DNA from 3 places in the Bacillus sp. CGMCC 1.16607 genome. Region 1 is predicted to be linked to each of the others. Evidence: predicted binding sites of a transcription regulator. Region 1 holds the regulator's gene; each other region holds the start of a gene.
What was found. Region 1 encodes LexA, which represses DNA repair genes until DNA is damaged. Its sites were predicted from a motif close to CGAACATATGTTCG; they were not measured.
Positions count from the first base shown of each region.

Region 1 (8,580 bases):
CTGATATTCTAGGAACAATCAAAAACGTAGAAATACCAATTAGTCAATTAGATAAAGCGTTAGACAACAAAATGATGTTCGACGGATCTTCAATTGAAGGTTTCGTACGCATTGAAGAGTCAGACATGTATTTATTCCCTGATCTCGACACTTGGGTAGTTTTCCCGTGGACTGCAGAAAAAGGAAAAGTAGCACGTTTAATCTGTGATATTCACAATGCAGATGGGACTCCTTTTGGTGGAGACCCAAGAAACAATTTAAAACGCATTTTAAAGGAAATGAATGATCTAGGCTTTACGGATTTCAACCTAGGACCTGAGCCAGAGTTCTTTCTATTTAAATTAGATGAAAAGGGTGAACCAACCCTAGAATTGAATGATAATGGAGGCTATTTTGATTTAGCGCCAACAGACCTTGGCGAAAATTGCCGTCGTGACATCGTATTAGAACTAGAAGAAATGGGTTTTGAAGTCGAAGCTTCTCACCATGAAGTAGCACCTGGTCAGCATGAAATCGATTTTAAATATGCTGATGCATTAAAAGCTTGTGACGACATCCAAACATTTAAATTAGTTGTTAAAACAATTGCACGAAAACACGGATTACATGCAACCTTTATGCCAAAACCGTTATATGGAGTAGCAGGTTCTGGAATGCACTGCAACCTTTCTCTTTTTAATAATGGAGAAAATGCTTTCTATGACCCTAGCGCAGATTTACAAATGAGTGAAACAGCAAAACAATTTATCGCAGGTATTTTAACTCATGCGCAAAACTTTACAGCAGTTACAAATCCGACAGTTAACTCATATAAGCGTTTAGTACCAGGTTATGAGGCACCATGTTATGTAGCGTGGTCTGCACAAAACCGTTCTCCATTAATTCGTATTCCAGCATCACGCGGAATGAGTACGCGGGTTGAGGTTCGAAGTGTAGATCCAGCAGCGAATCCATATCTTGCTATGGCGGTTCTTTTAAAAGCAGGATTAGATGGAATTAAAAACAAATTAACACCTCCAGCACCTGTGGATAGAAATATTTATGTAATGACTCCTGAAGAACGTGCAGAATCAGGTATTACTGATTTGCCTGCAACATTAGCAGAAGCTTTAACAAAAATGAAAGCAGACGAGGTAATTACTTCCGCACTAGGTCAACATATTCTTGAACACTTTGTTGAAGCGAAAGAAATTGAGTGGGATATTTTTAGAACGACCGTTCACCAATGGGAACGCGATCAATATATGAATATGTATTAAAAAATAAAGACCGGATTCTGATATGTTAATTTCAGAATCTGGTCTTTATCAATTGATAAAACATCACAGATTTAACTTACTCTCTTATTCTTTATTATTTGCATTTGTTGTAAATAAGAGATAGATAAATATGAATAATGATAGCAGACTTAAGGCGCCGTTTAAGATAACCTCAAATATAGTTCCATTCACCATATTGCTGAAGGTGCCGCTAGAAAAAAGGAAAAATAAAATTAGCCAGAAAAACTTTTTGTATTGATTGTAATAAAGTCGTATCATCTTAATCACCTTAATTATGATTAAATTCTACTAGTGAACATTTCTGAATACGCCAACTACTTTACCTAATATGGAGACGTTTTGAAGTAGGATAGGTTCTAAAGACGAATTTTCAGGTTGTAGGCGGAAATAGTCTTTTTCTTTAAAAAACCTCTTGACTGTAGCTTCATCTTCATCGGTCATAGCAACAACGATATCTCCATTGTTGGCAGTTGGTTGCTGTCTAACAACTACATAGTCCCCATCTAATATTCCTGCTTCTATCATGCTATCTCCCATAATTTCCAACATAAAAACATTTTCGTCAGCTGGTGCAAAACTTGCTGGAAGTGGAAAATATTCCTCGACATTTTCAATCGCGGTAATAGGAAGTCCTGCTGTTACTTTTCCAATCACAGGGACTGTGATGACATTTTGCATAGGTATAGTAGAGGTTTCTAAATCCAGTATTTCGATTGCTCTCGGTTTAGTCGGGTCTCTTCTTATTAAACCCTTTGATTCAAGTCGTGCTAAATGTCCATGTACAGTCGAACTAGAAGCAAGACCTACTGCTTCTCCAATCTCTCGTACAGACGGAGGATAACCTTTTGCGCGAACTTCATCTTTAATAAAGGCCAGTATATCTTGTTGGCGCTTGGATAACTTTGTCATAATAACGCACCTCATGTCAATTTGTTAGTTCGATTATAGCATGTATTACCAATTAATACAAACATAAGTTCGTTAATGTGTTGACAACAAACAAATGTTCGTAATATAATCGATTTGAGGAAAATAAGAACATATATTCTATAAGAGGTGTTAGTTTATGAAGCAAATTTGGACAAAACATACATACACGATTTTATTAATTAGTATAAGCTGTTTTACTGCTTTATTTTTAAGCTTTAAATCTGATTTAAAGGAAGAGCAGAATATGATCATTACGATTAACCATGGTGATACACTTTGGGACATTGCAGGTCGTTATTCAACTGTAAGTGGATTGTCAAATAAGCAATTTGTCAACTGGATGCTTACTCATAATGAGTTGGATGAAAGAAAGCTAACCCCAGGTGAACAAGTTGTTTTACCAATTAAGAATTTTCCAAGTGGATCAACTAATGAAATAGCCAGTGCAATAGGTGAATAAAAAATGAAAGCGATTATTTATTGTAGAGTTAGTACGAATAAAGTAACCCAAGAAACTTCACTTAAAAGACAAGAGGAAGAATTAATTAAATTAGCAGAAATTCAAGGCTATGAAATTGTTTCTATTATTAGAGACCAAGCAAGCGGATATGAACTTGAAAGGGAAGGAATAATAGAAGTATTACGATTAATAAAAGAAGATTCAATCGGTGCACTTCTGATACAAGATGAAACTCGTCTTGGGCGTGGAAATACAAAGATCGCTTTATTACATTGTATTAGAAAAGAAAATGTAAAATTACTTTCGGTTTCTCATCAAGGGGAATTGCAACTATCAGAAGCAGATTCCATGGTATTACAAATTGTTGGAATTGTAGAAGAATATCAGCGGAAAATTCATAATTTGAAAATTAAAAGAGGAATGAAACGAGCTGTTCAAAACGGCTTTGAACCTAAGAGGAATTTGAAAAACCAGGGATTGCATGCTGGTCGTGAAAAAATTGAAGTGCCAATAGAAGAAATTGTACGATTACGGAAAAATAATTTAACTTTCACTGAAATAGCGGCAACTTTAAGAGGATTTGGCCATAACGTTTCTAAAGCCACTGTTCATAGAAGATATCAGGATTATATAGACTCGATAGAAGGATAGATCGTTTGCCTTGTCAAAAAGCTTTTTTTTTAGTAATATCATGTAGTAATTTTAATGATGGTTACTGTTATGATATTTAGAAAGAAAGATGGGTTGAGTATGCTTCCGAATGAACGGATTGATCGCATCAATGAATTGGCAAGAAAAGCGAAAACAACTGGGTTAACAGAACTTGAAGCGAAGGAGCAGTCAAGGCTTCGCAGGGAATATCTTGAACAATTTCGTTCTTCCATGCTAAAAACTTTAACAGGTGTAAAGATCATTGATCCTAAAGGTGATGATGTAACACCAGATAAAATTAAAAAGTTAAAATCGAATACTCCTTTGCACTAGTAGTACACGGTTTTGTCTTTTATCCAACTCACACATACTTAAGCCATCTTTGTGACAAAATATTTACAAAGTGGCTTTTTTTGCTATTTAAGTATTCGTTTGGTTGTATTAATAGTATGGACACATTAATATTAATATTGAAAATTAAAATCTATAGTTAATCTACTTTGAAGGGAATGTATTTTATGTTTGAAAAGATTGATGCTCTTTCCGTAGCTTCCATACGTACTTTATCGATTGATGCAATTGAAAAAGCGAATTCAGGTCATCCGGGAATGCCGATGGGTGCAGCTCCAATGGCTTATACATTATGGACTCGTTTTATGAATCATAATCCAAAAAATCCAAATTGGTTCAATCGTGATCGTTTTGTTTTATCGGCAGGTCATGGGTCCATGCTGCTATATAGTTTATTACATTTATCTGGTTACGATTTATCAATGGATGATATAAAGAATTTCCGTCAATGGGGAAGTAAAACTCCAGGGCATCCAGAATTTAGACATACTGCTGGTGTAGAAGCTACTACAGGGCCATTAGGCCAAGGTATCGCGATGGCTGTTGGTATGGCAATGGCTGAGCGTCATGTTGCTGCTGTATATAATAAAGAGAGTTATGAATTAATTAATCATTATACATATAGTATTTGCGGAGATGGTGACTTAATGGAGGGTGTATCCGCAGAGGCGGCATCACTAGCAGGTCATCTTAAACTTGGTCGATTAGTAGTGTTATACGATTCAAATGATATTTCATTAGATGGGGATTTGTCTCAGTCATTCTCGGAAAGTGTTGCTGACCGATTCAAATCCTATGGATGGCAATATATAAAAGTAGAAGATGGAAATAATTTAGAAGAAATAGCGCAAGCGCTAGAAGAGGCGAAACAGGACTTAAATCGTCCAACAATGATCGAAGTAAAAACGGTAATTGGCTACGGTTCCCCTAATATGTCTGGAAAATCAGATGTACATGGTAAGCCGTTAGGTGCAGATGAATTGAAATTAACGAAAGAAGCTTATCAATGGACCTTCGAAGAGGATTTCCATATTCCACAAGAAGTATATGACTATTTTAAAGAGAAAGTTGTAGAAAATGGTCAGAACAAGGAAAAAGAGTGGAATGAATTATTTGAACAGTACAAAGAGAAATTCCCAGAACTAGGTTTACAGCTTGAAATGGCCCTAAATCAAGAGCTACCTGCAGGGTGGGATAAAGATATTCCCGTCTATACAGAAGGGAAAAGCTTAGCAAGTCGTGCTTCATCTGCTGAGGTAATAAATGGGATGGCAAAAAATTTACCTTCTCTGTTTGGCGGCTCGGCTGACCTTGCTGGATCGAACAATACAACTATTAAAGGGTCAAATGATTTCTTACCAAATACATACGAAGGTCGTAATATTTGGTTTGGTGTTCGTGAATTCGCAATGGGTGCTGCGTTAAATGGTATGGCATTACATGGTGGATTAAAAGTGTTTGGTGGAACATTCTTTGTGTTTTCAGATTATTTGCGCCCTGCGATTCGATTGGCAGCTTTAATGGGTTTACCTGTTACCTATGTATTTACACATGATAGTATCGCAGTAGGTGAAGATGGCCCTACACATGAACCGATTGAACAGTTACCAGCTTTACGTGCAATGCCTAATTTATCTGTCATTCGTCCAGCTGACGGTAATGAAACAGCTGCGGCTTGGAAGATTGCTATGGAATCAACCGATAAACCTACAGCTTTAGTTTTAACGAGACAGAATCTTCCAACATTACCCAATACTGATAGAAATGCCTATGATGGGGTATCCAAAGGTGCTTATGTGATTTCACCTGCTAGTAAGGAAACGGCTGATGCATTATTACTTGCTACTGGTTCTGAGGTTAATTTAGCTGTTGAAGCCCAAAAAGCACTACAAGCTGAAGGGATCGATGTAGCTGTCGTGAGTATGCCATCATGGGATCGTTTTGATAAACAATCTAAAGAATATAAGGAAAGCGTTCTTCCGAAAATAGTTAAAAAACGACTTGGTATTGAAATGGCTGCATCTTTAGGATGGCATAAATACACTGGTGATGAAGGAGATGTTCTTGCCATCGATCAATTTGGTGCCTCTGCTCCAGGTGGGATTGTTATGAAAGAATACGGATTTTCAGTTGAAAATGTCATCACGCGAGTTAAAACTTTATTACAAAATTAAAGCAAAAAGCGAACTAGATTATGAACTGCACCCTAATTGTTAGACACAACTAACAATTGGAGGTGCAGTTTTTTATGACGAAATATTCCTTAGAAACAAAATTAGCCGCAGTGGAAGCTTATATTAATGGTGTAGAATCGTTGAGAGACATAGCTCAAAAGTACAATGTTGGAGTCATAATGTTACAAGTTTGGGTCACAAAGTTTCGTAAACATGGGATAGATGCATTTCAAAATAAATATACAAGGTATTCAATTGGGTGTGGCCCCTAATATCCTTAATCGTAATTTCAAGTCTAAAAAACCAAATGAGAAATGGGTTACGGACATTACAGAGTTTAAATTGTTTGGAGAAAAGCTATATTTATCTCCAATTTTAGATTTGTATAATGGTGAAATAATTACATATACGCTCGGCTCAAGACCAACTTATTCACTTGTCTAAACCATGTTAGACCAAGCTTTTGAACGATTACAAGAGAATGAGATTCTTCTCTTCCATTTAGATCAAGGCTGGCATTATCAAATGAAAAAATATCAACATGCCCTAAATAAACGCGTAATTACGCAGAGTATGTCTCGTAAAGGGAACTGTTACGAAAATGCCGTTATGGAAAACTTCTTTGGTATCCTGAAATCAGAGCTTCTTTATTTGAAGGAATTTTGACAGTGTCGAACACTTTAAACAAGAATTAGGAAAATATATAGAGTACTATAATCACAAACGAATTAAGGCAAAATTAAAAGGCATGAGCCCGGTACAATACCGAGTTCATGCCCTCCAAGCTGCCTAAAGAAATAACATGTCTAACTTTATGCGGTCACTTCATTAGATTAGTTCGCTTTTGTTGAAATTGTCCAGCTTCAGCGCCTAGCCCCTCGAAGTGCGACTAGGTTTCTGGTTTCGCTACTCTCGCCAATCAACTAGTCTTCTTTATCGGGGGTGATCGAAATGCTTCAGCTTTTCTATATAACTTGCCACTTCACAAGTAAAGTATAATCTATTTATAGTTAAAATAAATTTGCCGCGGTCTGTTTCCACCTGAAGTTTTCTTAAACGATGCTAGCCCTACCTCTCTAACATCCTTACGGCTCCGAAGCCGATCCAGTGTGAATAAGTCCATTTAAAACAATAGTAGAATGCCAATTCATTTACTTTTACAGTTTCAAGTTACGTCAATTAATGAAGAATATAAAATATAACACTTTAAATGTATTGATGTCAAGTTTTTTGAAAAATAATAATGTCGAATAAAATCACTTGCTAAACTAATGTTATTAGTTATAATACTAATTAGATTAGTTTATTAAGGAGGATTTTTCCATGCGTATTCAGAAGCAAGGATTTTTATATCAAATTACATTTCTTACAAATATTTTTCCAGTAAATTGCTACATTGTTGAGGAAGAATCAGAATTAACTTTAATTGATGCTGCACTACCATATAGTCATAAAGGAATATTGAAAGTAGCAGATCAAATTGGAAAGCCAGTTACTCGAATTGTTTTAACACATGCACATGATGATCATCTAGGTTCTTTAGATAAACTAAAGGAGAAATTACCGAATGCAAAAATATATATTTCTGAAAGAGACTCTAAGCTTTTAAAAGGAGACAAAACTTTACAGTCAGATGAACCTCAAATGCCTATTAAAGGTGGTGCTCCTAAGGGATTGAAATCGAGACCGGATTTTTTCGTGCAAGACAGAGAAGTGGTAGGATCTTTACAGGCTGTTTTGGCTCCAGGACATACACCGGGACATATGGCTTTTTTAGATACTCGTACAAATGCATTAATCGCAGGTGATGCTTTTCAAACGCGAGGTGGAATAGCTGTTGCAGGAAAAATGAATCTATTATTTCCATTTCCGACGTTTGGTACATGGAACTTTAAATTATCTATTAAAAGTGCCGAATTACTACGTAATTTGCAACCTTCTTTATTAGCAGTCGGACATGGTGATATGTTAGTAAACCCAATAGAAGAGATGTCTCGTTCAATCATAAAAGCAAAAGAAACACTTAGAAAGAAGGGGAAATAGTGCGTAAAGGTCTCGATAAACTATCTGTGTTACAGGCTGCTGGTGATATGGTAGATCAATATGGGTTTGATCAAATTTCACTTGCAAGCTTGGCAAAGTCATTACAAATTAAGACACCTTCATTATATAACCATGTGGATGGACTCCCTGGTTTAAAAAAGGAATTGGCAGGCTATGCCATTGGAAAATTAAAAGAAACTTTAATAATAAGTGTAATAGGTAAATCTGGGGAGGAAGCGCTTTATGCCATTGGTAACGCATATGTTGAATTTGTTAGAAATCATCCAGGCCTTTATGAGGCGACAATGGCGAAAGTCGTATTTACCGATTCTAAAATGATTCAAACAGCTGATGAAATTGTTCAATTAATACTTAAAGTTTTAGAAGTGTTTCATCTTCAGAAAGATGATGCACTCCATATGGTTAGGGGTTTAAGGAGTATTGTTCATGGTTTTGCTTCGTTAGAATTGAAAAATGGATTCAATATAGAATTGAGTAAAGACGAAAGTTTTAAGCAAATATTGCAAACTTTTGTATGTGGAATTAAAACAAGAAGGTTAGGTGAGAAAGTATGATTGTCCTAAAATGGGCTAATTTAGGTTTGCGATTTATATTAGAGCTATGTGGCTTACTTGCTATCGGTTACTGGGGATTTCACACTGGGAAAACTCTTATTACAAAGTCTTTGCTT
Region 1 is NZ_JBHUJX010000008.1:729,813-738,392, forward strand. Features, by position in the region: gene glnA (type I glutamate--ammonia ligase) at 1-1,259, shown strand, start outside; gene lexA (transcriptional repressor LexA) at 1,569-2,189, opposite strand; gene yneA (cell division suppressor protein YneA) at 2,347-2,670, shown strand; gene ACFSO7_RS06530 (YneB family resolvase-like protein) at 2,674-3,321, shown strand; gene ACFSO7_RS06535 (DUF896 domain-containing protein) at 3,421-3,654, shown strand; gene tkt (transketolase) at 3,840-5,846, shown strand; gene ACFSO7_RS06545 (helix-turn-helix domain-containing protein) at 5,921-6,118, shown strand; partial or broken gene ACFSO7_RS06550 (IS3 family transposase) at 6,108-6,639, shown strand; gene ACFSO7_RS06555 (MBL fold metallo-hydrolase) at 7,170-7,889, shown strand; gene ACFSO7_RS06560 (TetR/AcrR family transcriptional regulator) at 7,889-8,464, shown strand; gene ACFSO7_RS06565 (YrdB family protein) at 8,461-8,580, shown strand, end outside.

Region 2 (8,580 bases), 500 kb from region 1:
AGCCTCACAGTATATTTCTTTATCTCTTCTATCGTTAGGGACAGGAACATTTGAAATCATTCTTACTACTTTTATTGTGAATATTCGTCATTTTTTAATGTCGGCTTCCTTGAATGAAAAAGTGGAAGAAGATCATACTTTTTTTAAAGTTCTTTACTCATTTGGAATAACGGATGAAACCTTTTCGGTTGCCGCAACTAAAGAAGGGAGTGTGTCTACTGGGTACATTTTTGGAGTAATCTCCATTTCCTATGCTAGTTGGGTAGTGAATTCTGCTATCGGTCATCTTGTCGGCGCCAGTCTTCCGAAAACATTACAAGAAAGTATGACAGTTGCCTTATATGCCATGTTTGTGGGCTTATTAGTTCCATCTATGAAAAAAAATAAAAAAGCTATTTACTTAGCAAGTGTAGCAGCCGCTTTTCACACGGTGTTTACATTCGCAAATATCTTATCTACAGGATGGGCTATTGTACTGGCAACGATTTTATCAGCTATTATTATAGAAATAGTAGAAATGCTAAAAACAAAAAGGAGTAAAGGGGGAGCTCCTTTTGAAGATTGAAATTCTATGGATGATAATTGGGATGGGGATTGTAACTTATTTACCCCGAATGCTTCCGTTTGTTTTATTTAAAGGAAAGGAACTTCCTTCATTCTTTCAAGGGGTTTTAAAAAATGTTCCATTTGCAACGCTTGGGGCACTCATTTTTCCAGGGATTCTATTGATTCAAGAAGATATTTGGTACGGAGTTTTAGGAGCAGCTACAGCCTTCATAACAGCCTATCTTGGTGCAAATGTAATTGTTGTTGTACTTAGTTCCATAGCTGTTTTAACAATTTACTCCTATTTCGTATAATGTAAGAAGTCGGTCTTTTTGATCCGGCTTTTTATTCATTTTAAGACAGCATCAATGCTTTTTTTATCTCCTTGTTCTAAAAAATATATTTTTAACTAAACTTAAATAAGAGGGTGGACAAGAGGGGGTATCAAAAATGGTTAGGAAAATGGGTGTTTATGCAATTATTGCCTACACCTTATATGGATTGTTTTTTTATTGGTATTTATTTTATTTTGCTGATTCAAGTCTTCCGTTTGAGTTTGAAGGCTCTAAGGCAGATCCAGCAACGTTTTTAAATGGAAGGGAGTTAATGCTAAGCGAAGAGTACTCAAAAACAAGAAATTTATTGTTCTTTCTATCCACTCCATTTGAATGGCTATTTTATTTTTTAGTTTTAATTTTTGGCCTTTCAAAAGCTTTTAATAAGTGGTCACAGCAGACAACAGCATATCCCTTATTACAAAAAGCAATTTACTTAATTTGGCTTTCGATTTTTGCATTTGCAGCAACATTTCCACTAAGCTACATCAGTTATTCTTTATCGAAAACATACAATATTTCAACACAAACCTTCACTTCTTGGATGAAAGATGAACTGATTGATTTTTGGGTCAATTATGGAATGATGCTGATTATTGTCTGTGTGCTCTATTGGTTAATCAAGAAAAGTAAAAAGCATTGGTGGCTATACGCTTGGTTTTTATCCATCCCATTCACTTTGTTTTTAATGTTTGTACAACCAGTCATTATTGATCCTTTGTACAATGATTTCTATCCATTAAAAAATAAGAAGTTAGAGACTCAGATTTTGTCATTAGCTGAAAAAGCAAACATCCCAGCGGAACATGTTTACGAAGTAAATATGGCTAAAAAGACGAATGCTTTAAATGCGTATGTGACAGGAATTGGCTCAAATTCGCGAATTGTTCTTTGGGATACTACCCTAAATCGTCTCAATAACGATCAAATTCTCTTTATCATGGCACATGAAATGGCTCACTATGTGGAGAAACATTTGTATTTTGGAATAGCGGGTTATTTGCTTCTATCTTTGTTCGGTCTATATTTGGTGAACCGTATTATGGAATGGATGATTAACAGATGGGGAGAGGAATTGAAAATTCCAAGCAAGTCTGATATTCGTTCATTGCCATTGTTTTTAATGCTACTCTCCATATTTATGTTTACTGCCAGCCCACTTTCTAATTTTGTCTCTCGTTATCAAGAGTCAAGGGCTGATCAGTATGCGATTGAAATGACAAAAAATCCTGAAGCGGCCATTACTTCTTTCCAAGAGCTTACACGGTCTGGATTAAGTCAAGTGAACCCACCGTTATTAGTGAAAATCTTCCGTTATGGCCATCCGACCATGCTTGAAAGAATTTCAAGAATTGAACAATTTGAAATAGATAATAAGGGAAAGTGAACAAAAAAAAAGGCTTACTTGTTCAGATTGTTTATTTCTGAATCAGTAAGCCCTCTTTTTATTAAGCGGATTTTTACGATTGTTGAATGACATTATATCCTCCATATTTTTAAAAATTTACTTCACCTATGTTCCAAAACATTTATTAAGCTCGTTTAATTGCTGCGATAATTGCATAAATTTGACTTTATCACGTTTATCAATCGCTGAATCGATACTAAGTTGAAGTTTTTCTTTCTTTGTCCGGAGTTGAATTTCTCTCAAGAACATTTCGATATACAAGTTTTGAACAAATGCTTCTTTTTCGTTTTGTCTATTCATAGCACCGGACTTCATTAAATCTGTGTAAGACTTATCCTTCATGTTCATCACCCCTGATGCTTTTTTATATTATATGGAATTAGGAAAGTAAAATCAACCAATATTTTTAAATTTTCTGAAAATATTTTTATGTCAATTTTCGTAACTTTTTCCAAAAAAATATAATAAATAAATTTCGAATGTTATGATAACTTTATATTGGAAAGGGGTTGAATAGGTTGAAAGATAAATTTATTGAAGAGTACGAAATTAATCCGTGTACAATGTTAATCATTCCGCATGTTTACGGCAGCAAAATTTATTCTAAAATTATCGAATTGGAGGATGAAATCATTTCACCATTTAAACCAATTGATATTATTAAAGCAAGTTGCGAATTTTTTGGATCTAGCTATGAAGGGCGCAAGAATGGAAGTAGACGATTGATCGGAATTACGCACAAAGCCCCCATTGCGATTGACCCCACAAATTCGATTTATTTCTTTCCAACTACTTCTTCTGTTCGTCCCGAGTGTATTTGGGTATCACACGAACATGTTTTACACCATCGTCGTTCAGACTCTAATATTACACATGTTACATTCCGTAATAAGGAAACTTTCGGGCTTCCTATTTCAGCTAGATCATTTAATAATCAACTCATTCGAACAGCTCATTTAAGGACAAAATTAGCACAAAGAATGAGTGAAATGGAAAGAAAAACCTACTTCTATCTTCACACTCCAAAGTTCTTGACGGCATTAGAAAAAAGGGATGAGTATGAAGAAAACAGGAAAAAGCGAAGCACTCACTTATTTGATTGAAAAATAAATAAGAGTATGTCTCAATTTTTAAAAAAATAAATAAATTAGGTTTACATTTTAAAAAAACTAGCATATACTAAAATCAACTAATTGAAAGGTGGGTGACGTGTAATGACAAATTTAATTGGATTAACTCTCATTGTTGAATATCGTTGCATAGCCCACAAGTACGGTTTATAAAGTTATTTAGAACAGTTTGGAGAAATAATTATTCCTTTAGAATGTTTATTTATTCCTTCATTTCTTTATGCTTACTTAAAACCATGGGCTATGTGTGCCTATGGTTTTTTGTTATGGAAAAAAATGAAGTTGAAATTGTCTAGCTACAGGCACCATCGGCTCGAGGTCAAAAGCCAATCCGTCAAGAAGGTTAAAGAACAACCTTCTTGACGGCTCGTCTTTTGCTTGTCGCCGATAAGCAGGCACCTTTCGCTTTTCTAAAAATTGGAGGAACAAAATTGAATTTAAATTTAATCGGTATGAACCAACAAGTAAAAGAAATGTTTGCCCCGTATATTGAGCAAGGATTTACGATAGGAAGAGTAGCTCTCGAGCATAAAAGAATGTATCGGGTTTGGACAGAAAATGGAGAGCCACTATGTGAAGTTTCAGGTAAGTTTTCATATGTATCTTTTGGGAGAGAAGATTATCCAGCTGTTGGGGATTGGGTTGTTCTTCAAGAAAGAATAAATGAAAATCGAGGAACGATTCATGCAATCCTCCCTCGAATGAGTAAATTTTCTAGAAAGTCAGCAGGGAGAGTCACAGAGGAACAGATTGTTGCAGCCAATGTGGATACGATCTTTTTAGTAAATTCCTTAAATGAGGATTTAAATTTACGAAGACTTGAACGTTACTTGCTTCTCACTTGGGAGAGTGGGGCGAACCCTGTCATTATATTGAGTAAAGCAGACCTTTGCGAAAATATTGCTGAAAAGGTAATGGAGGTAGAATCCGTTGCTTTAGGAGTTCCAATTATTGCAATCAGTGCTTTAGAAAATGATGGTATCGATAAGCTTCAGGAATTTCTTCAACCCGGAAAGACTGTTGCCCTATTAGGATCTTCAGGTGTAGGGAAATCAACAATTACAAATATTCTACTTGGAGAAGAAAAGCAAACCGTCCAGGAAATTCGAACAGGTGATGATAAAGGGAAGCATACAACAACACACCGTGAAATGATTCTTTTGCCAAATGGATCGGTGTTGATAGATACACCAGGAATGAGGGAATTGCAGCTTTGGGAGAGTAATGATGGGGTATCAGAAAGTTTTTCTGATATTGAAGGTCTAACCGATAATTGTCGTTTCCGTGATTGTAAACATGAAAAGGAACCAGGCTGTGCCGTTCGTGAAGCAATTGAAAATGGTGAGCTGCCAGTAGAAAGGCTTCATAGTTATAAAAAGCTATTAAAAGAATTAGCCTATCTTGATCGAAAAGTTGATAAAAAAGCTCAATCAGATGAGAAGAAACAGTGGAAAAATATTTCGAAACAAATGAAGCATAAAGTCAAAAAATAAACAATAATTTAAAAACCTCTTCCGCGTGAAGAGGTTTTTACTGTATTTTCATCAGCTTTTCCTGTACTTTAATATAGAGGAAAAGTATCCTTATTAAGTAGACAATCAATACTAAGCAAAAACGAAAAGTTTGATGAATGGACGGGTTAAAGATGAGATCTGAGAAACATAAGAAAAAAAGGAAAAAGAAAAAGAAGCTGAGAGGAATTTTATTTATATTATTACTCCTAATTGGAGGCATTTTCGCTTATTCTTATTTCCAATACAAACAGGGGATTGAGAAATCCAGTAACGATAAAAATGTACCAGAACAAACTAAATTTGAATTTCATGGTGATAAAGATCAGTTTGGAGGAACGAATGTATTACTTTTAGGCAGCGATGCAAGGGAAAAAGGACCATCAAGATCAGATACGATTATGATCGCTCATTATCACGAGGATAAAGGTACTTTTAAAGTGACATCGATCATGCGAGACACATATGTAGATATTCCTGGTCATGGTCAAAATAGAATTAATACCGCCTTTGCTTTTGGAGGGCCAGATTTATTAAGACAAACGATTAAAGAAAATTTTGATATTGATTTACAATATTACGCCATTATTGATTTTCAAGGATTTGAGCGTGTGGTTGATGAAGCCTTCCCTGAAGGGGTAAAGGTGGATGTAGAAAAGAAAATGGACAAATCAGATCATATAGGGGTAAATATCGAACCTGGTGAACAGTATTTAGATGGTAAGCATTTATTAGGGTATGTTCGATACCGTAATGATGCAATTGGAGATTTTGGTCGAGTTGAAAGGCAGCAAAAGGTAGTAAAAGAGGTAGCAGATCAATTGACAAGTATTCAAAAAATTCACAAACTGCCAAAGCTTGTCGGTGTGGTAAAACCATTTATAAATATGAACTTAAAAACGACAGATATCTTATTCATGGGTAAAGATTTTTTATCGGGAAATCGTGGGGAAATAAAGACATTTAGAATTCCAGCGGAAGGTAGCTTTTCGCCAGAACGTATTTCAGGAGTTGGAGAAGTCCTAGCAATTGATAAGGAAGCGAATCAAAAGGCTCTTCATGAGTTTATTCAACAACCATAACGGACAAGCTTTAACTAGATTGCATTTTAATTTCAAGGGAGAAACAAGATGGATTTTGCAACGTTAAAAGAGTGGTTTACACTAGAGAATATTATGAGCTTAATCCAAGAGTATCGAGCATTGGGACCACTGCCGGGAATATTTTTACCTATGCTTGAAGCGTTTCTCCCTTTCTTACCTTTAGTTTTATTTGTCATGGCAAATGCAAGTGCATTCGGGCTTTGGGGCGGTTTTTTATTCTCCTGGATTGGCGCATGTGCAGGGGCATTACTTGTGTTTCTTCTAATCCGAAAGTTTGGTCAGAAACGAGCCTTTTCCTTTTTACAAAGGCATTCTAAGGTTCAAAAATTAATGATTTGGATTGAGCAGCATGGTTTCGGACCATTATTCTTATTACTGTGCTTTCCATTTACTCCATCCGCCATTGTCAATATTGTAGCTGGATTATCAAAAATGAGGTTCGCTCAATACATGTTAGCTGTATTGATCGGGAAAATGGTGATGATTTTTACAATCAGTTTCATTGGTTATGATATTCGCTCATTGATTACTCAACCAATTCGAACAGGAATCGTAGTTGGTATCATATTCGTTCTCTGGTTCGTTGGTAAAAGGATAGAAGGAAGATTAAATAGAAGATCTGATCAAAGAAAAATAATGCAGGAATAATAAAAAAGCGTATATAATGCGCTTTTTAATTTTGATAAATGACGAACGTGTATTCGTATTTGGTTTATGATAAAATAATAAATAGAAAATGTCTTAAGGAGGCGAAAATATGTCAGTACGCTTATTATATGGTCGCTCTGGAAGTGGAAAAACAACTTATTCTCTAAATGAAATAAAGAGCAAGTTAATGGAAGAACCAGAAGGCAATCCTATTATTTATTTAGTACCCGACCAAATGACCTTTTTATCTGAATACCGCCTCATTTCAGGTGAAGATATAAATGGAATGATTCGTGCACAAGTATTTAGCTTTACACGATTAGCGTGGAGAGTGCTACAAGAAACAGGTGGAATTAGTAGACAGCACTTAACAAGTGTTGGTTTAAATATGTTGATCCGAAAGATTATTGAGGAAGAAAAGACTGAACTGAAAATATTTGATAAAGCTGCAGATAAAAATGGATTTATTGAGCAATTGGAACAAATGCTAACGGAATTCAAGCGATATTGTGTACAGCCGAATGAATTGAAAATGAAACGTGAAGCACTTATACAAACTGGTGAAAGTACTTCAAGAGTCCTACAAGATAAATTACATGATCTTGAGCTCATTTATGAAAACTTCGAACAATCATTGCAGCAAAAATATGTAGATTCAGAGGATTATTTTCGGCTCTTGACAGAAAAAGCACCATCATCCTCTTATATTAAAAATGCTGAAGTGTATATTGATGGTTTTAACAGTTTTACACCACAGGAATATATGATTATTGCGGCACTCATGAAAAATTGTAAACGGGTCACTATTGCTCTCACTTTAGATGAACCATTTTATCAACAATCACCAGATGAACTTCATCTTTTTCGATTATCAGGTGAGACTTGTCAAACAATTTATGAAATCGCCCATACAGAAGGAGTAGAAATAGAAAAAGCCATCCCTTTTTTAGAACAAAAAAGATGGACCAATGATTCTCTGAGGCATCTTGAAACACATTTCGATACAAGACCAGCTATAAAGTATGATCAAAAATCCCATATTCATATAGGACAAGCTGTAAACCGCCGTGCTGAAGTTGAGGGTGTAGCAAGAAAAATTAGAGAGTTTGTAAGTAAAACAACAGGTAACCGATATCGGGAAGTTTCCGTTTTAATAAGAAATGGAAATGAGTATCGTGAAATGCTAGAAACGGTTTTTGAAGATTATAATATTCCTTACTTTATTGATCAAAAGAGAACGATGCTCCACCATCCTCTAATAGAGTTCATTCGTTCTACATTAGAAATACTTTATTCCAATTGGCGTTATGAACCAACCTTTAGAGCCATCAAAACAGAATTATTATATCCATTAAAAGAAAACAGAAATATACTACGTCAGCAAGCAGATAAATTGGAAAATTACGTATTAGCCTATGGAATCCAAGGAAAGCAATGGAGTAAAAAAGAACGATGGATTTATCGGAAATATAAAGGAATTGAATTTGAATCGACTATTCAAACCAATGAGGAAAAACGTCTTGAAATAGAACTGAATGAAATTAGACTAAAAATTACTGCTCCAATTTTAAGATTATCTAGAAGATTAAATAAATCTTTGAAGACAAGAGAGTATTGTGAGGCTTTATTTTTATTTTTAGAAGAGTTAGATATACCTGCAAAGTTAGAAGAGTGGAAACTTCTAGAAGAGTCGAAAGGAAATCTCGTTCAAGCTCGAGAACATGACCAAGCATGGAATGCAATCATTGATCTTCTAGACGAATATGTTGAAATGCTATCAGAAGAAGAGCTTAGTTTAAAACAATTTGCGACTATTTTAGATGCAGGTCTGGAAACATTAAGATTTTCACTTGTACCACCGGCACTAGACCAAGTTATCGTGGCAGATTTAGAGAAGTC
Region 2 is NZ_JBHUJX010000008.1:231,289-239,868, forward strand. Features, by position in the region: gene ACFSO7_RS03950 (AzlC family ABC transporter permease) at 1-565, shown strand, start outside; gene ACFSO7_RS03955 (AzlD domain-containing protein) at 576-860, shown strand; gene ACFSO7_RS03960 (M48 family metallopeptidase) at 997-2,268, shown strand; gene ACFSO7_RS03965 (IDEAL domain-containing protein) at 2,395-2,631, opposite strand; gene ACFSO7_RS03970 (competence protein ComK) at 2,808-3,392, shown strand; gene rsgA (ribosome small subunit-dependent GTPase A) at 3,851-4,912, shown strand; gene ACFSO7_RS03980 (LCP family protein) at 5,065-6,012, shown strand; gene ACFSO7_RS03985 (TVP38/TMEM64 family protein) at 6,061-6,681, shown strand; gene addB (helicase-exonuclease AddAB subunit AddB) at 6,791-8,580, shown strand, end outside.
Region 2: a site for LexA is predicted at 6,724-6,737, ahead of addB (helicase-exonuclease AddAB subunit AddB). Genes of this name have one in related genera too.

Region 3 (8,580 bases), on a different contig from region 1:
ATATGATTTATTTTATGTAGGTCAATAACTATATGCCTGTATTGGTGCCCATGAAAAATATGAAATTCTTGTGTTTTATACACTAAAGAAGAGCTAGATTGTATTAATGGAGTTGCGCAAGTAGCTCCTTTTCTTATGGGAGAAACGGGACAGGAGGGTTAAAGAATGCATATTCAAAAAGCATTAATCCTATATACTTTTTCCCTCAATTGAATAATTTGATGAATGCCATTCTATTGTAATTAAGAATAAAAAAGCAACTCAAAATGTTTTTAGAACAACTAGACATGCATTGCAATTAGAATGAGTGGTTTGCATCCGTGGATCAGGCGCTTCATGGAGTCAACTCAGCTGAGGCAGCATGGACAAGTTATGGAATGACTAATTCGATTTGGCAGATTGTCAACAACTTGATATTTTGGAAAGAAGATGTGATCCATCGAATTAAGGGCACTGAGAATCCGCATAAAGCTTAAGGCAATGATGAAACCTTTGGAAATCCGGGGGATCCAGAAGACGAAATTGGGTGGGCCTATACAGTGCAGCGCCTTTATGAAGTCATGAATAAATTACAAACGGTCATTGCGGACCTTGACGATAAAAAGTTAGCATCTCCGTATGCAGCTAACAGTTACTCTATTGAGCGTTTACTCAGCAATATCATGATGTACGATACGTATCATCTCGGCCAAATTGTTCTGTTGCGAAAGTTGCAATCTTTTTGGAATGGCGTTTATTGGTCCTAACGAAATGAATGAGCTGATCTAAACCCGTAATTTTTTCTAGAGTAGAGATAATTGTAAAAGAAATTACAAATATTTTTTATTCCAAAAAGCAGTTTATTATGTATCATTTTCATTTTTGTTTCAATGAACTAGTATAAATGAAGGGAATGGAGATTGTATATTTGTCATGTTGACTTAAGACACATTTGGTTCCAACTTGTATACACTTTTCCTACAACGTACAGAAGTTGAAAGGGTTGTTATTGTTCTGTTAAGGATTTTTCCTAGTTTACATAATACTTATTCTCGGAAGTTGAATAATAAAATAAAGAATAGGTCTCAATATCAAAGTTTACTTAAGATAGTGAGACAGAAAAAAAATTTCTAATCAAACTGACAGCAATTTTATTTATTGCTTCGATTTTTCTTTTGCTGAAATAAAATAATCTCTGGCTTAGATCACAGAGATTATTTTATATATAATCGATTCGTTTTTAATACTTATATAAATGATGTATTACATTTGGTTAATGCTTAAATGACTAGTATTTCTATTTTTTTCACACTTAACAATTAATTTTCTCTTCTAGTTTACATAATAAAATTATCGGAATCTTTTCTTTATCAATTTAATTATTCATTTCTTTAACTTCTGCAGCAACTAGCTGCCAATCGCCTTTTTTGTATTTCCAGGTAGATTCAACTAACGCGATTGTATCAGACTTTGAAGTTCCACAAATTCTCTGGGTACATTTAAGTAAATTTCCATTACCTTCAGTTGAAATAGGTTTTATCTCTCCGGTTGGTGAAATCATTAGTTCGAACGGTTCATTTAATTTACTATTTTGATACATGCCAAGTGAATCATATTTTTCTTTTCTATTTATCAGATCAAAGACTAAGTGCTTATTAGTCGCAGGAATAGAAATTTTCGCCTTGTATTCATCAGTAAATTGACCATCAATTTCTAATAGATCTGGTACATTTATTTTATTAATTTTAAAATCTTTTGCTGAATAAAGATACTGATTTCCTTCTTCCCCACTTTGAACAGTAGGTAAACTTATGAATACATCCTTTATTCGATCATGATTTAAATCAATTAAATAAATTTTAGGTTCTACCCCGTATTCTAGTTCTTCTTTGATGACCTTGTTATTGGAAAGTTTGATGGTAAGTTGAAATTCCTTAAAAATATCATTATCTTGGAATGGTACGCCTTTAATGATGATTTTTTCAGATATTCCATCGCCAGTAATATCTTCATTTCTTTCAATTAGTAAAACTTTCTTTGGAACGGTCTTTGTGGCGTATACCCCAGTAGATAGTGCGAGTAGTAAAATGGTAGTCAACTGAATTAGCACTGCCTTTCTCATTTCGTGTCCTCCAGATATAGTGTCATATTTTTAGTATCACCAAAAATGGAAAGTTCATATCAGATTAGAAAAAAACCTCCCATATAATAATGGGAGGCTTAAACAAAATCATATTATTCTACATTTCAGTTTTACTATTTTCGTTTTCCACTAGCCATATTTCTTTTACTGGACCACTTTCAGTTTCATCTATTAGGAATGACCCATTGGAATAACGATCATTGAATCTGATTTCAGAAATCTCTGTACTTTCGATCGTTCCTTTTTCGGATTGAATATAGACTAAATTACCTTCATTTGCGAAAACAAACCCAATAACACGATGTGGATTAGATTTTAGCTCACGGAGGATTACAACGCCTCGTTTTGCTCTTGTCGCACGTTCAAATTCGGATATTTTCATTCTCTTGATGGCACCCCGTTGAGTCGCAATGACCAAGGACTTTTGTTCAGAAGAAGAAATGATTTTTCCTCCTACAACGAAATCTCCATCTTTCAAATTAATTCCCTTCACTCCGGCTGCACGTGCTCCGACTATATTTACTTCTTCTTCATGGAACCATAGTGCATAGCCCAAAGAAGTTGTTAGAAATACTTCTTTCGTTCCATCTGTTAAATGAACATCAATCGCTTCGTCATCGTCTTTTAAATTAACGGCAACTAAAGGCTTGGAGTAACGTTGTGCCTTATATTGATTTAACTCCGTCTTTTTGACCATACCATTTTTCGTAATAAATAATAAATAAGCTGGACTTTCAAAATCTTTAATGGCAATCGCTTTGATGATGTATTCATCACGATCAATTTGGATAATGTTTGCTACATGCTGACCAAGATCTTTCCAACGAATATCAGGCAGCTCATGTACTGGGCAGTATAAGTAGTTACCTTTGTTCGTAAACAAAAGTACAACATCCGTAGTATTGGTTTCAAGCTTTTCCAATAATCGATCGGAATCCTTCATGCCAAAATCTTGCCCGTTTGAGGCAGCGTAAGATCTTTGGCTAGTACGTTTAACATATCCTTCTTTCGTAACAGTAACGATTACTTCTTCATTCGGTACCATGACCTCAAGATTAATTTTAATATCTTCAATTTCAGCTTCTACCTTGGAACGTCTATCGTCTGAGTATTTCTTCTTTACTTCTTTCAGGTCTTTTTTTATGACTGATAAAAGCTTTGATTCACTATTCAAAATAGCCATTAATTCTTCTATTTTCTTAGCTAATTCTTCAGCTTCTTGTTGTAAAGCAGTAATATCTGTGTTCGTTAAACGGTAGAGCTGTAATGAAACAATCGCTTCTGACTGTGGTTCTGTGAACATAAATTTGGCAATCAAATTGTCCTTTGCATCTCTTTTATCCTTAGAAGCTCTAATAGTCGTAATCACTTCGTCTAGAATAGATAGAGCCTTCATTAAACCTTCAACAATATGTTGTCGTTCACTTGCTTTTCTTAGTTCAAACTGGGACCTTCTCGTCACGACTTCGCGCTGGTGATCGATATAAGCACTTAAGAGCTCACGAAGCCCCATTAGCATCGGGCGTTTATGATTGATGGCTACCATATTAAAATTATATGTGACTTGAAGATCACTATTTTTAAATAGGTAATTAAGGACCCCTTCTGCATGAGCATCCTTCTTTAATTCAATCACAATACGAAGGCCTGTCCGATCCGTTTCATCTCGAATTTCTGAAATACCTTCCAGTTTACGGTCAAGACGGAATTCATCTATTTTTTTAACTAAATTTGCTTTATTAACTTCGTATGGGATTTCAGTAATGACAATTTGTTGTTTGCCACCACGTATATCTTCAATCTCTGTTTTGGAACGAACAATGATTTTTCCTTTACCAGTCTCATAGGCTTTTTTAATACCTTCTACGCCTTGGATGATTCCGCCAGTTGGAAAATCAGGTCCTTTAATGACAGTCATCAAATCTTCAACGGAGGCATTTGGCTGATCCATCTTCATGATGACAGCATCGATAACTTCACCAAGATGATGTGGTGGGATATCTGTAGCATACCCTGCAGATATTCCTGTAGAACCGTTAACTAATAAGTTTGGATACATGGCTGGTAAAACTGTCGGTTCTTTTGAGGTATCATCGAAATTGGGAATAAAGTCAACAGTTTCTTTTTCGATATCTCTAAGTAGTTCGCCTGCGATAGCAGAAAGTCGTGCTTCTGTATAACGCATCGCTGCTGGAGGATCTCCATCAACACTGCCATTATTTCCATGCATTTGAATCAAGAGATTTCGAACTTTCCACTCCTGACTCATACGTACCATGGCTTCATATACGGAAGAATCACCATGAGGATGATAATTACCGATAACATTACCGACTGTTTTTGCTGATTTTCTAAATCCTTTTTCCTGTGTGTTTCCATCGACGTGCATCGCATATAAAATTCGACGTTGTACAGGTTTTAAGCCATCACGTGCATCTGGAAGTGCACGTTCCTGGATAATATATTTACTATAGCGACCAAATCGGTCCCCTAACACATCTTCAAGAGGGAGATCCCGAAATTTTTCCCCTAAACTCATGCTTCAGAATCCTCCTCAATTACGGTGATATTTTCATTTTCAAGTATATTACTATCTTCTTCTAATCCAAAGGCTACATTGGACTCAATCCATTTTCGGCGTGGCTCAACTTTGTCACCCATTAAAGTAGTGACACGGCGCTCAGCACGAGCAGCATCGTCGATTCGAACTCGAATTAATGTTCTAGTCTCAGGGTCCATCGTCGTATCCCAAAGCTGATCGGCATTCATCTCACCAAGTCCCTTGTAACGTTGAAGAATATAGCCTTTTCCGACTTTCTTTATCGATGACTGCAAATCATCCTCGCTCCAAGCGTACTCAATGACTTCTTTCTTGCCTGTCCCTTTACTTACTTTGTAAAGTGGAGGTAAGGCAATATAGACTCTACCCGCTTCAATTAATGGTTTCATGTATCGATAGAAGAAGGTTAGTAATAGAACTTGGATATGAGCACCATCCGTATCCGCATCGGTCATAATAATAACTTTGTCGTAATTAATATCTTCAATACTAAAATCGGATCCAACACCTGCGCCAATTGCGTGAATAATAGTATTGATTTCTTCGTTTTTAAAAATATCTGCGAGCTTTGCTTTTTCTGTATTAATTACTTTTCCTCGCAATGGTAAGATCGCTTGAAATCTACGGTCACGTCCTTGTTTAGCAGATCCTCCAGCAGAGTCACCCTCTACCAAATATAATTCGTTTTTCTGTGGATTTCTAGATTGAGCAGGAGTTAACTTTCCTGACAATACGGCATCAGAGCGTTTCCGCTTCTTCCCGCTTCTAGCTTCTTCCCGGGCTTTCCTAGCAGCTTCACGTGCTTGAAATGCCTTAATAGATTTGCGAATGATTAGAGAACTTATATCTGGATTCTCTTCTAAAAAATAAGATAAATGCTCGGAAACAACGGCATCCACAGAAGATCTCGCTTCACTTGTACCTAGTTTCCCTTTTGTTTGTCCCTCAAACTGGAGCATCTCCTCAGGAATTCTAACGGAAATAATGGCGGAAAGACCTTCCCGTATATCTGAACCATCAAGGTTTTTATCTTTCTCTTTTAGCAATGATACTTTACGGGAATATTCATTGATTATTCTTGTTAATGCCGTTTTAGCCCCTGCTTCATGTGTTCCTCCATCTTTTGTACGAACATTATTTACGAAGGATAGAACATTTTCTGAATAACCGTCGTTATATTGAAAAGCAAAATCAACCTCAATTCCATTTTGTACACCTTCAAAGCTTACAACAGGGTGGAGCTCATCTTTTTCTTCGTTTAGGTATTCGACAAATGCCTCTATTCCGTTTTCATAATGATAAACCTCTTGTAAATCATGACGTTCATCTATCAATTCAATTTTTAAACCCTTTAAGAGAAAGGCAGATTCTCTTAACCGTTCACAAAGGATTTCATAATTATAAGTGGTAGTTGAAAAGATTTGGGGATCAGGTTTAAAGTGAATCGTTGTACCTGTTTGATTTGTCTTACCTATTTTTTCAAGTGTTGTGACTGGTTTTCCACCATGCTCAAAACGCTGTTCGTATACAAAACCATCACGTCTAATTTTAACCGTTAACCATTCAGATAAAGCATTAACGACCGATGCACCTACACCGTGCAATCCACCACTCGTTTTATAACCGCCTTGTCCAAATTTTCCACCTGCATGCAAAATGGTGAAAATAACTTCTGGCGTTGGCTTCCCAATTTTATGCATTCCCGTAGGCATACCACGGCCACGATCGACAACGCTAATCGAATTATCTTTATGAATTTTTACGGTAATATGATTTCCGTAACCACCCAATGCTTCGTCCACGGCATTGTCCACTATTTCATAAACAAGGTGATGAAGTCCTCTTGAGTCTGTACTACCTATATACATTCCTGGTCGTTTTCTTACGGCTTCAAGGCCTTCGAGCACTTGAATGGCATCATCATTATATTCAAATGCTTGTTGGTTTTTTGCCACTAGTATACCCCTTTCAAGTTTAAAGCTTATCTCTTTTTTAGATGATCAAATGTGTGTCATTATACTTCGCTAATGTATTCGCGAAAATACTCTAAATTCCTTTAATAAGTTTTATATGGTAAATCGAACGATTGTTCGTCATTCTTATTTTAACACAGTTTAACCAATGTCTACCGTTTATTTTAGCGATTTATTGCCGTTTGGCAAATGTCTTTTTAGTAATTTATCGATTTAATAAAAAACATAGGTCCAAAGAACCTATGTTTTCACAAACTATTTAGTTAAGGCATGCTCCACTTTGATACATCGATCCATGACAACTGTATAGCCCTTATCCTTTAAAAATTGATACGCCTCTTCATTTGCTACACCTTGTTGTGCCCAGAACACATCAGCATCGATCTCATCGTACTCTTTTGCCACATCCATTAAAAATTCAGAACGACGGAAAACATTTACAATATCGACATGACCCTGTATCTCTTTTAATGAAGCAACAGCCTTTACTCCTAATACTTGATCAACCGTTGGATTCACTGGGATGATTTCATAACCTGCCTTTTGCATCGCTTCTGATACCATGTAGGAAGTTCTTACCGGATTATCACTTAATCCTACAACTGCAATACGTTTGGATTTTTTTAATAATACACCTAATTCTTCTCGTGAAGGATTGATAATGCTCATTAAATTACACCCCTTTGCTCATCTTGTTAATTAATCTTACCTTGTTTAGGGAAAAAATGACTAATAATTTGCCTCGGTTGATGTACGACGATTATTTTTTTGTGTAATTTTTATCATCTTGGTGTAAAGCGGTCCAAGCTGTATTGTCTGCGAAAAACCTAGACCAGCTTGCCACTCCTGCCAATTGATATTTCCCTACTAATTCTGAACGTTTTTTTAGTGATAATTCATCTTCAAGCCATACTTTATAAGTGGAATTCTCAGCTTTAACAAATAATTCAGCATAATTTTGACCTGTTGAAGAATCATAAATGGGTTTAATGCCGTTTTCATTAAGCCATTCTTTAGCCTTCGTCATGGAGATTGCTTTAGATGACACTTCCACTTTACCATCAGCTAAAACTTGCTCTTTCCAAAGTCTTGTATAAAGTGGTACACCGAGTATCAGCCGTTCGTTAGGGACAACAGCTAGCAAATTTTCGATATTTTTTTCAACCCACGGGAAACTAGCTACGCTTCCCGCTACAGGAGAGGAACCCCAATGTTCATCATAAGCCATAACTATTAAGTAATCGACCACCTTACCAAGCTTTTCACGTTCATAAAAAACAGACCAGTTTTCACTCGTGGAAATGAATGTGATGTCCATGGAGACAGTTAGCCCGGCTTCATGTAATAATGGTGTTGCTTCTCTGACAAATTGAGTTATAAATGGACCATCCTCAACGTTTACATTTTCAATATCGATATTAATTCCGTTTAAATGATACATTTGACTGTAATGAAGTAACTGGCGTATCATTTTTTGCCTTGTTTCATAATCTTTGAAAGCTAAATGTGTCATTTCTGGTTCAAAGGCGTTCGAAAAAAGTCCCCACACCTGGTAGTTTTTTGATTTAGCCCATTTCACATAATCCAATGAACCAAGATTTTTAATATTTCCTTCTCCATCTTCGAGTTCAAACCATGTGGGAGAAACGACATTAATTCCTGGCATTTCTGGTAATTGACTTGTATCTGGATTTCGATTGTACACAGCTTCCCATGTTAAACGAATCGGTCCTTTAATCGGCAACAGATTTGCCGTTTTTTCTTCTTTCGTAATAACAATTTGATCTTGCTGCCCTTTCTTAATTAATTCTTTATGAAGATAGCCAGCCGTCCCATCTTCTTTTCGAACGAAAAGGTATTCTTCTTTCTCCCCTTCAATATAAATCTTTTCATTATTTTTTATATTCGCCGTATAAGCTGATTGT
Region 3 is NZ_JBHUJX010000012.1:245,431-254,010, reverse strand. Features, by position in the region: gene ACFSO7_RS08455 (hypothetical protein) at 321-476, shown strand; gene ACFSO7_RS08450 (hypothetical protein) at 540-746, shown strand; gene ACFSO7_RS08445 (hypothetical protein) at 1,355-2,101, opposite strand; gene parC (DNA topoisomerase IV subunit A) at 2,220-4,661, opposite strand; gene parE (DNA topoisomerase IV subunit B) at 4,658-6,637, opposite strand; gene ACFSO7_RS08430 (CoA-binding protein) at 6,911-7,324, opposite strand; gene ACFSO7_RS08425 (glycosyl hydrolase family 18 protein) at 7,416-8,580, opposite strand, start outside.
Region 3: a site for LexA is predicted at 6,762-6,775, ahead of parE (DNA topoisomerase IV subunit B). Genes of this name have one in related genera too.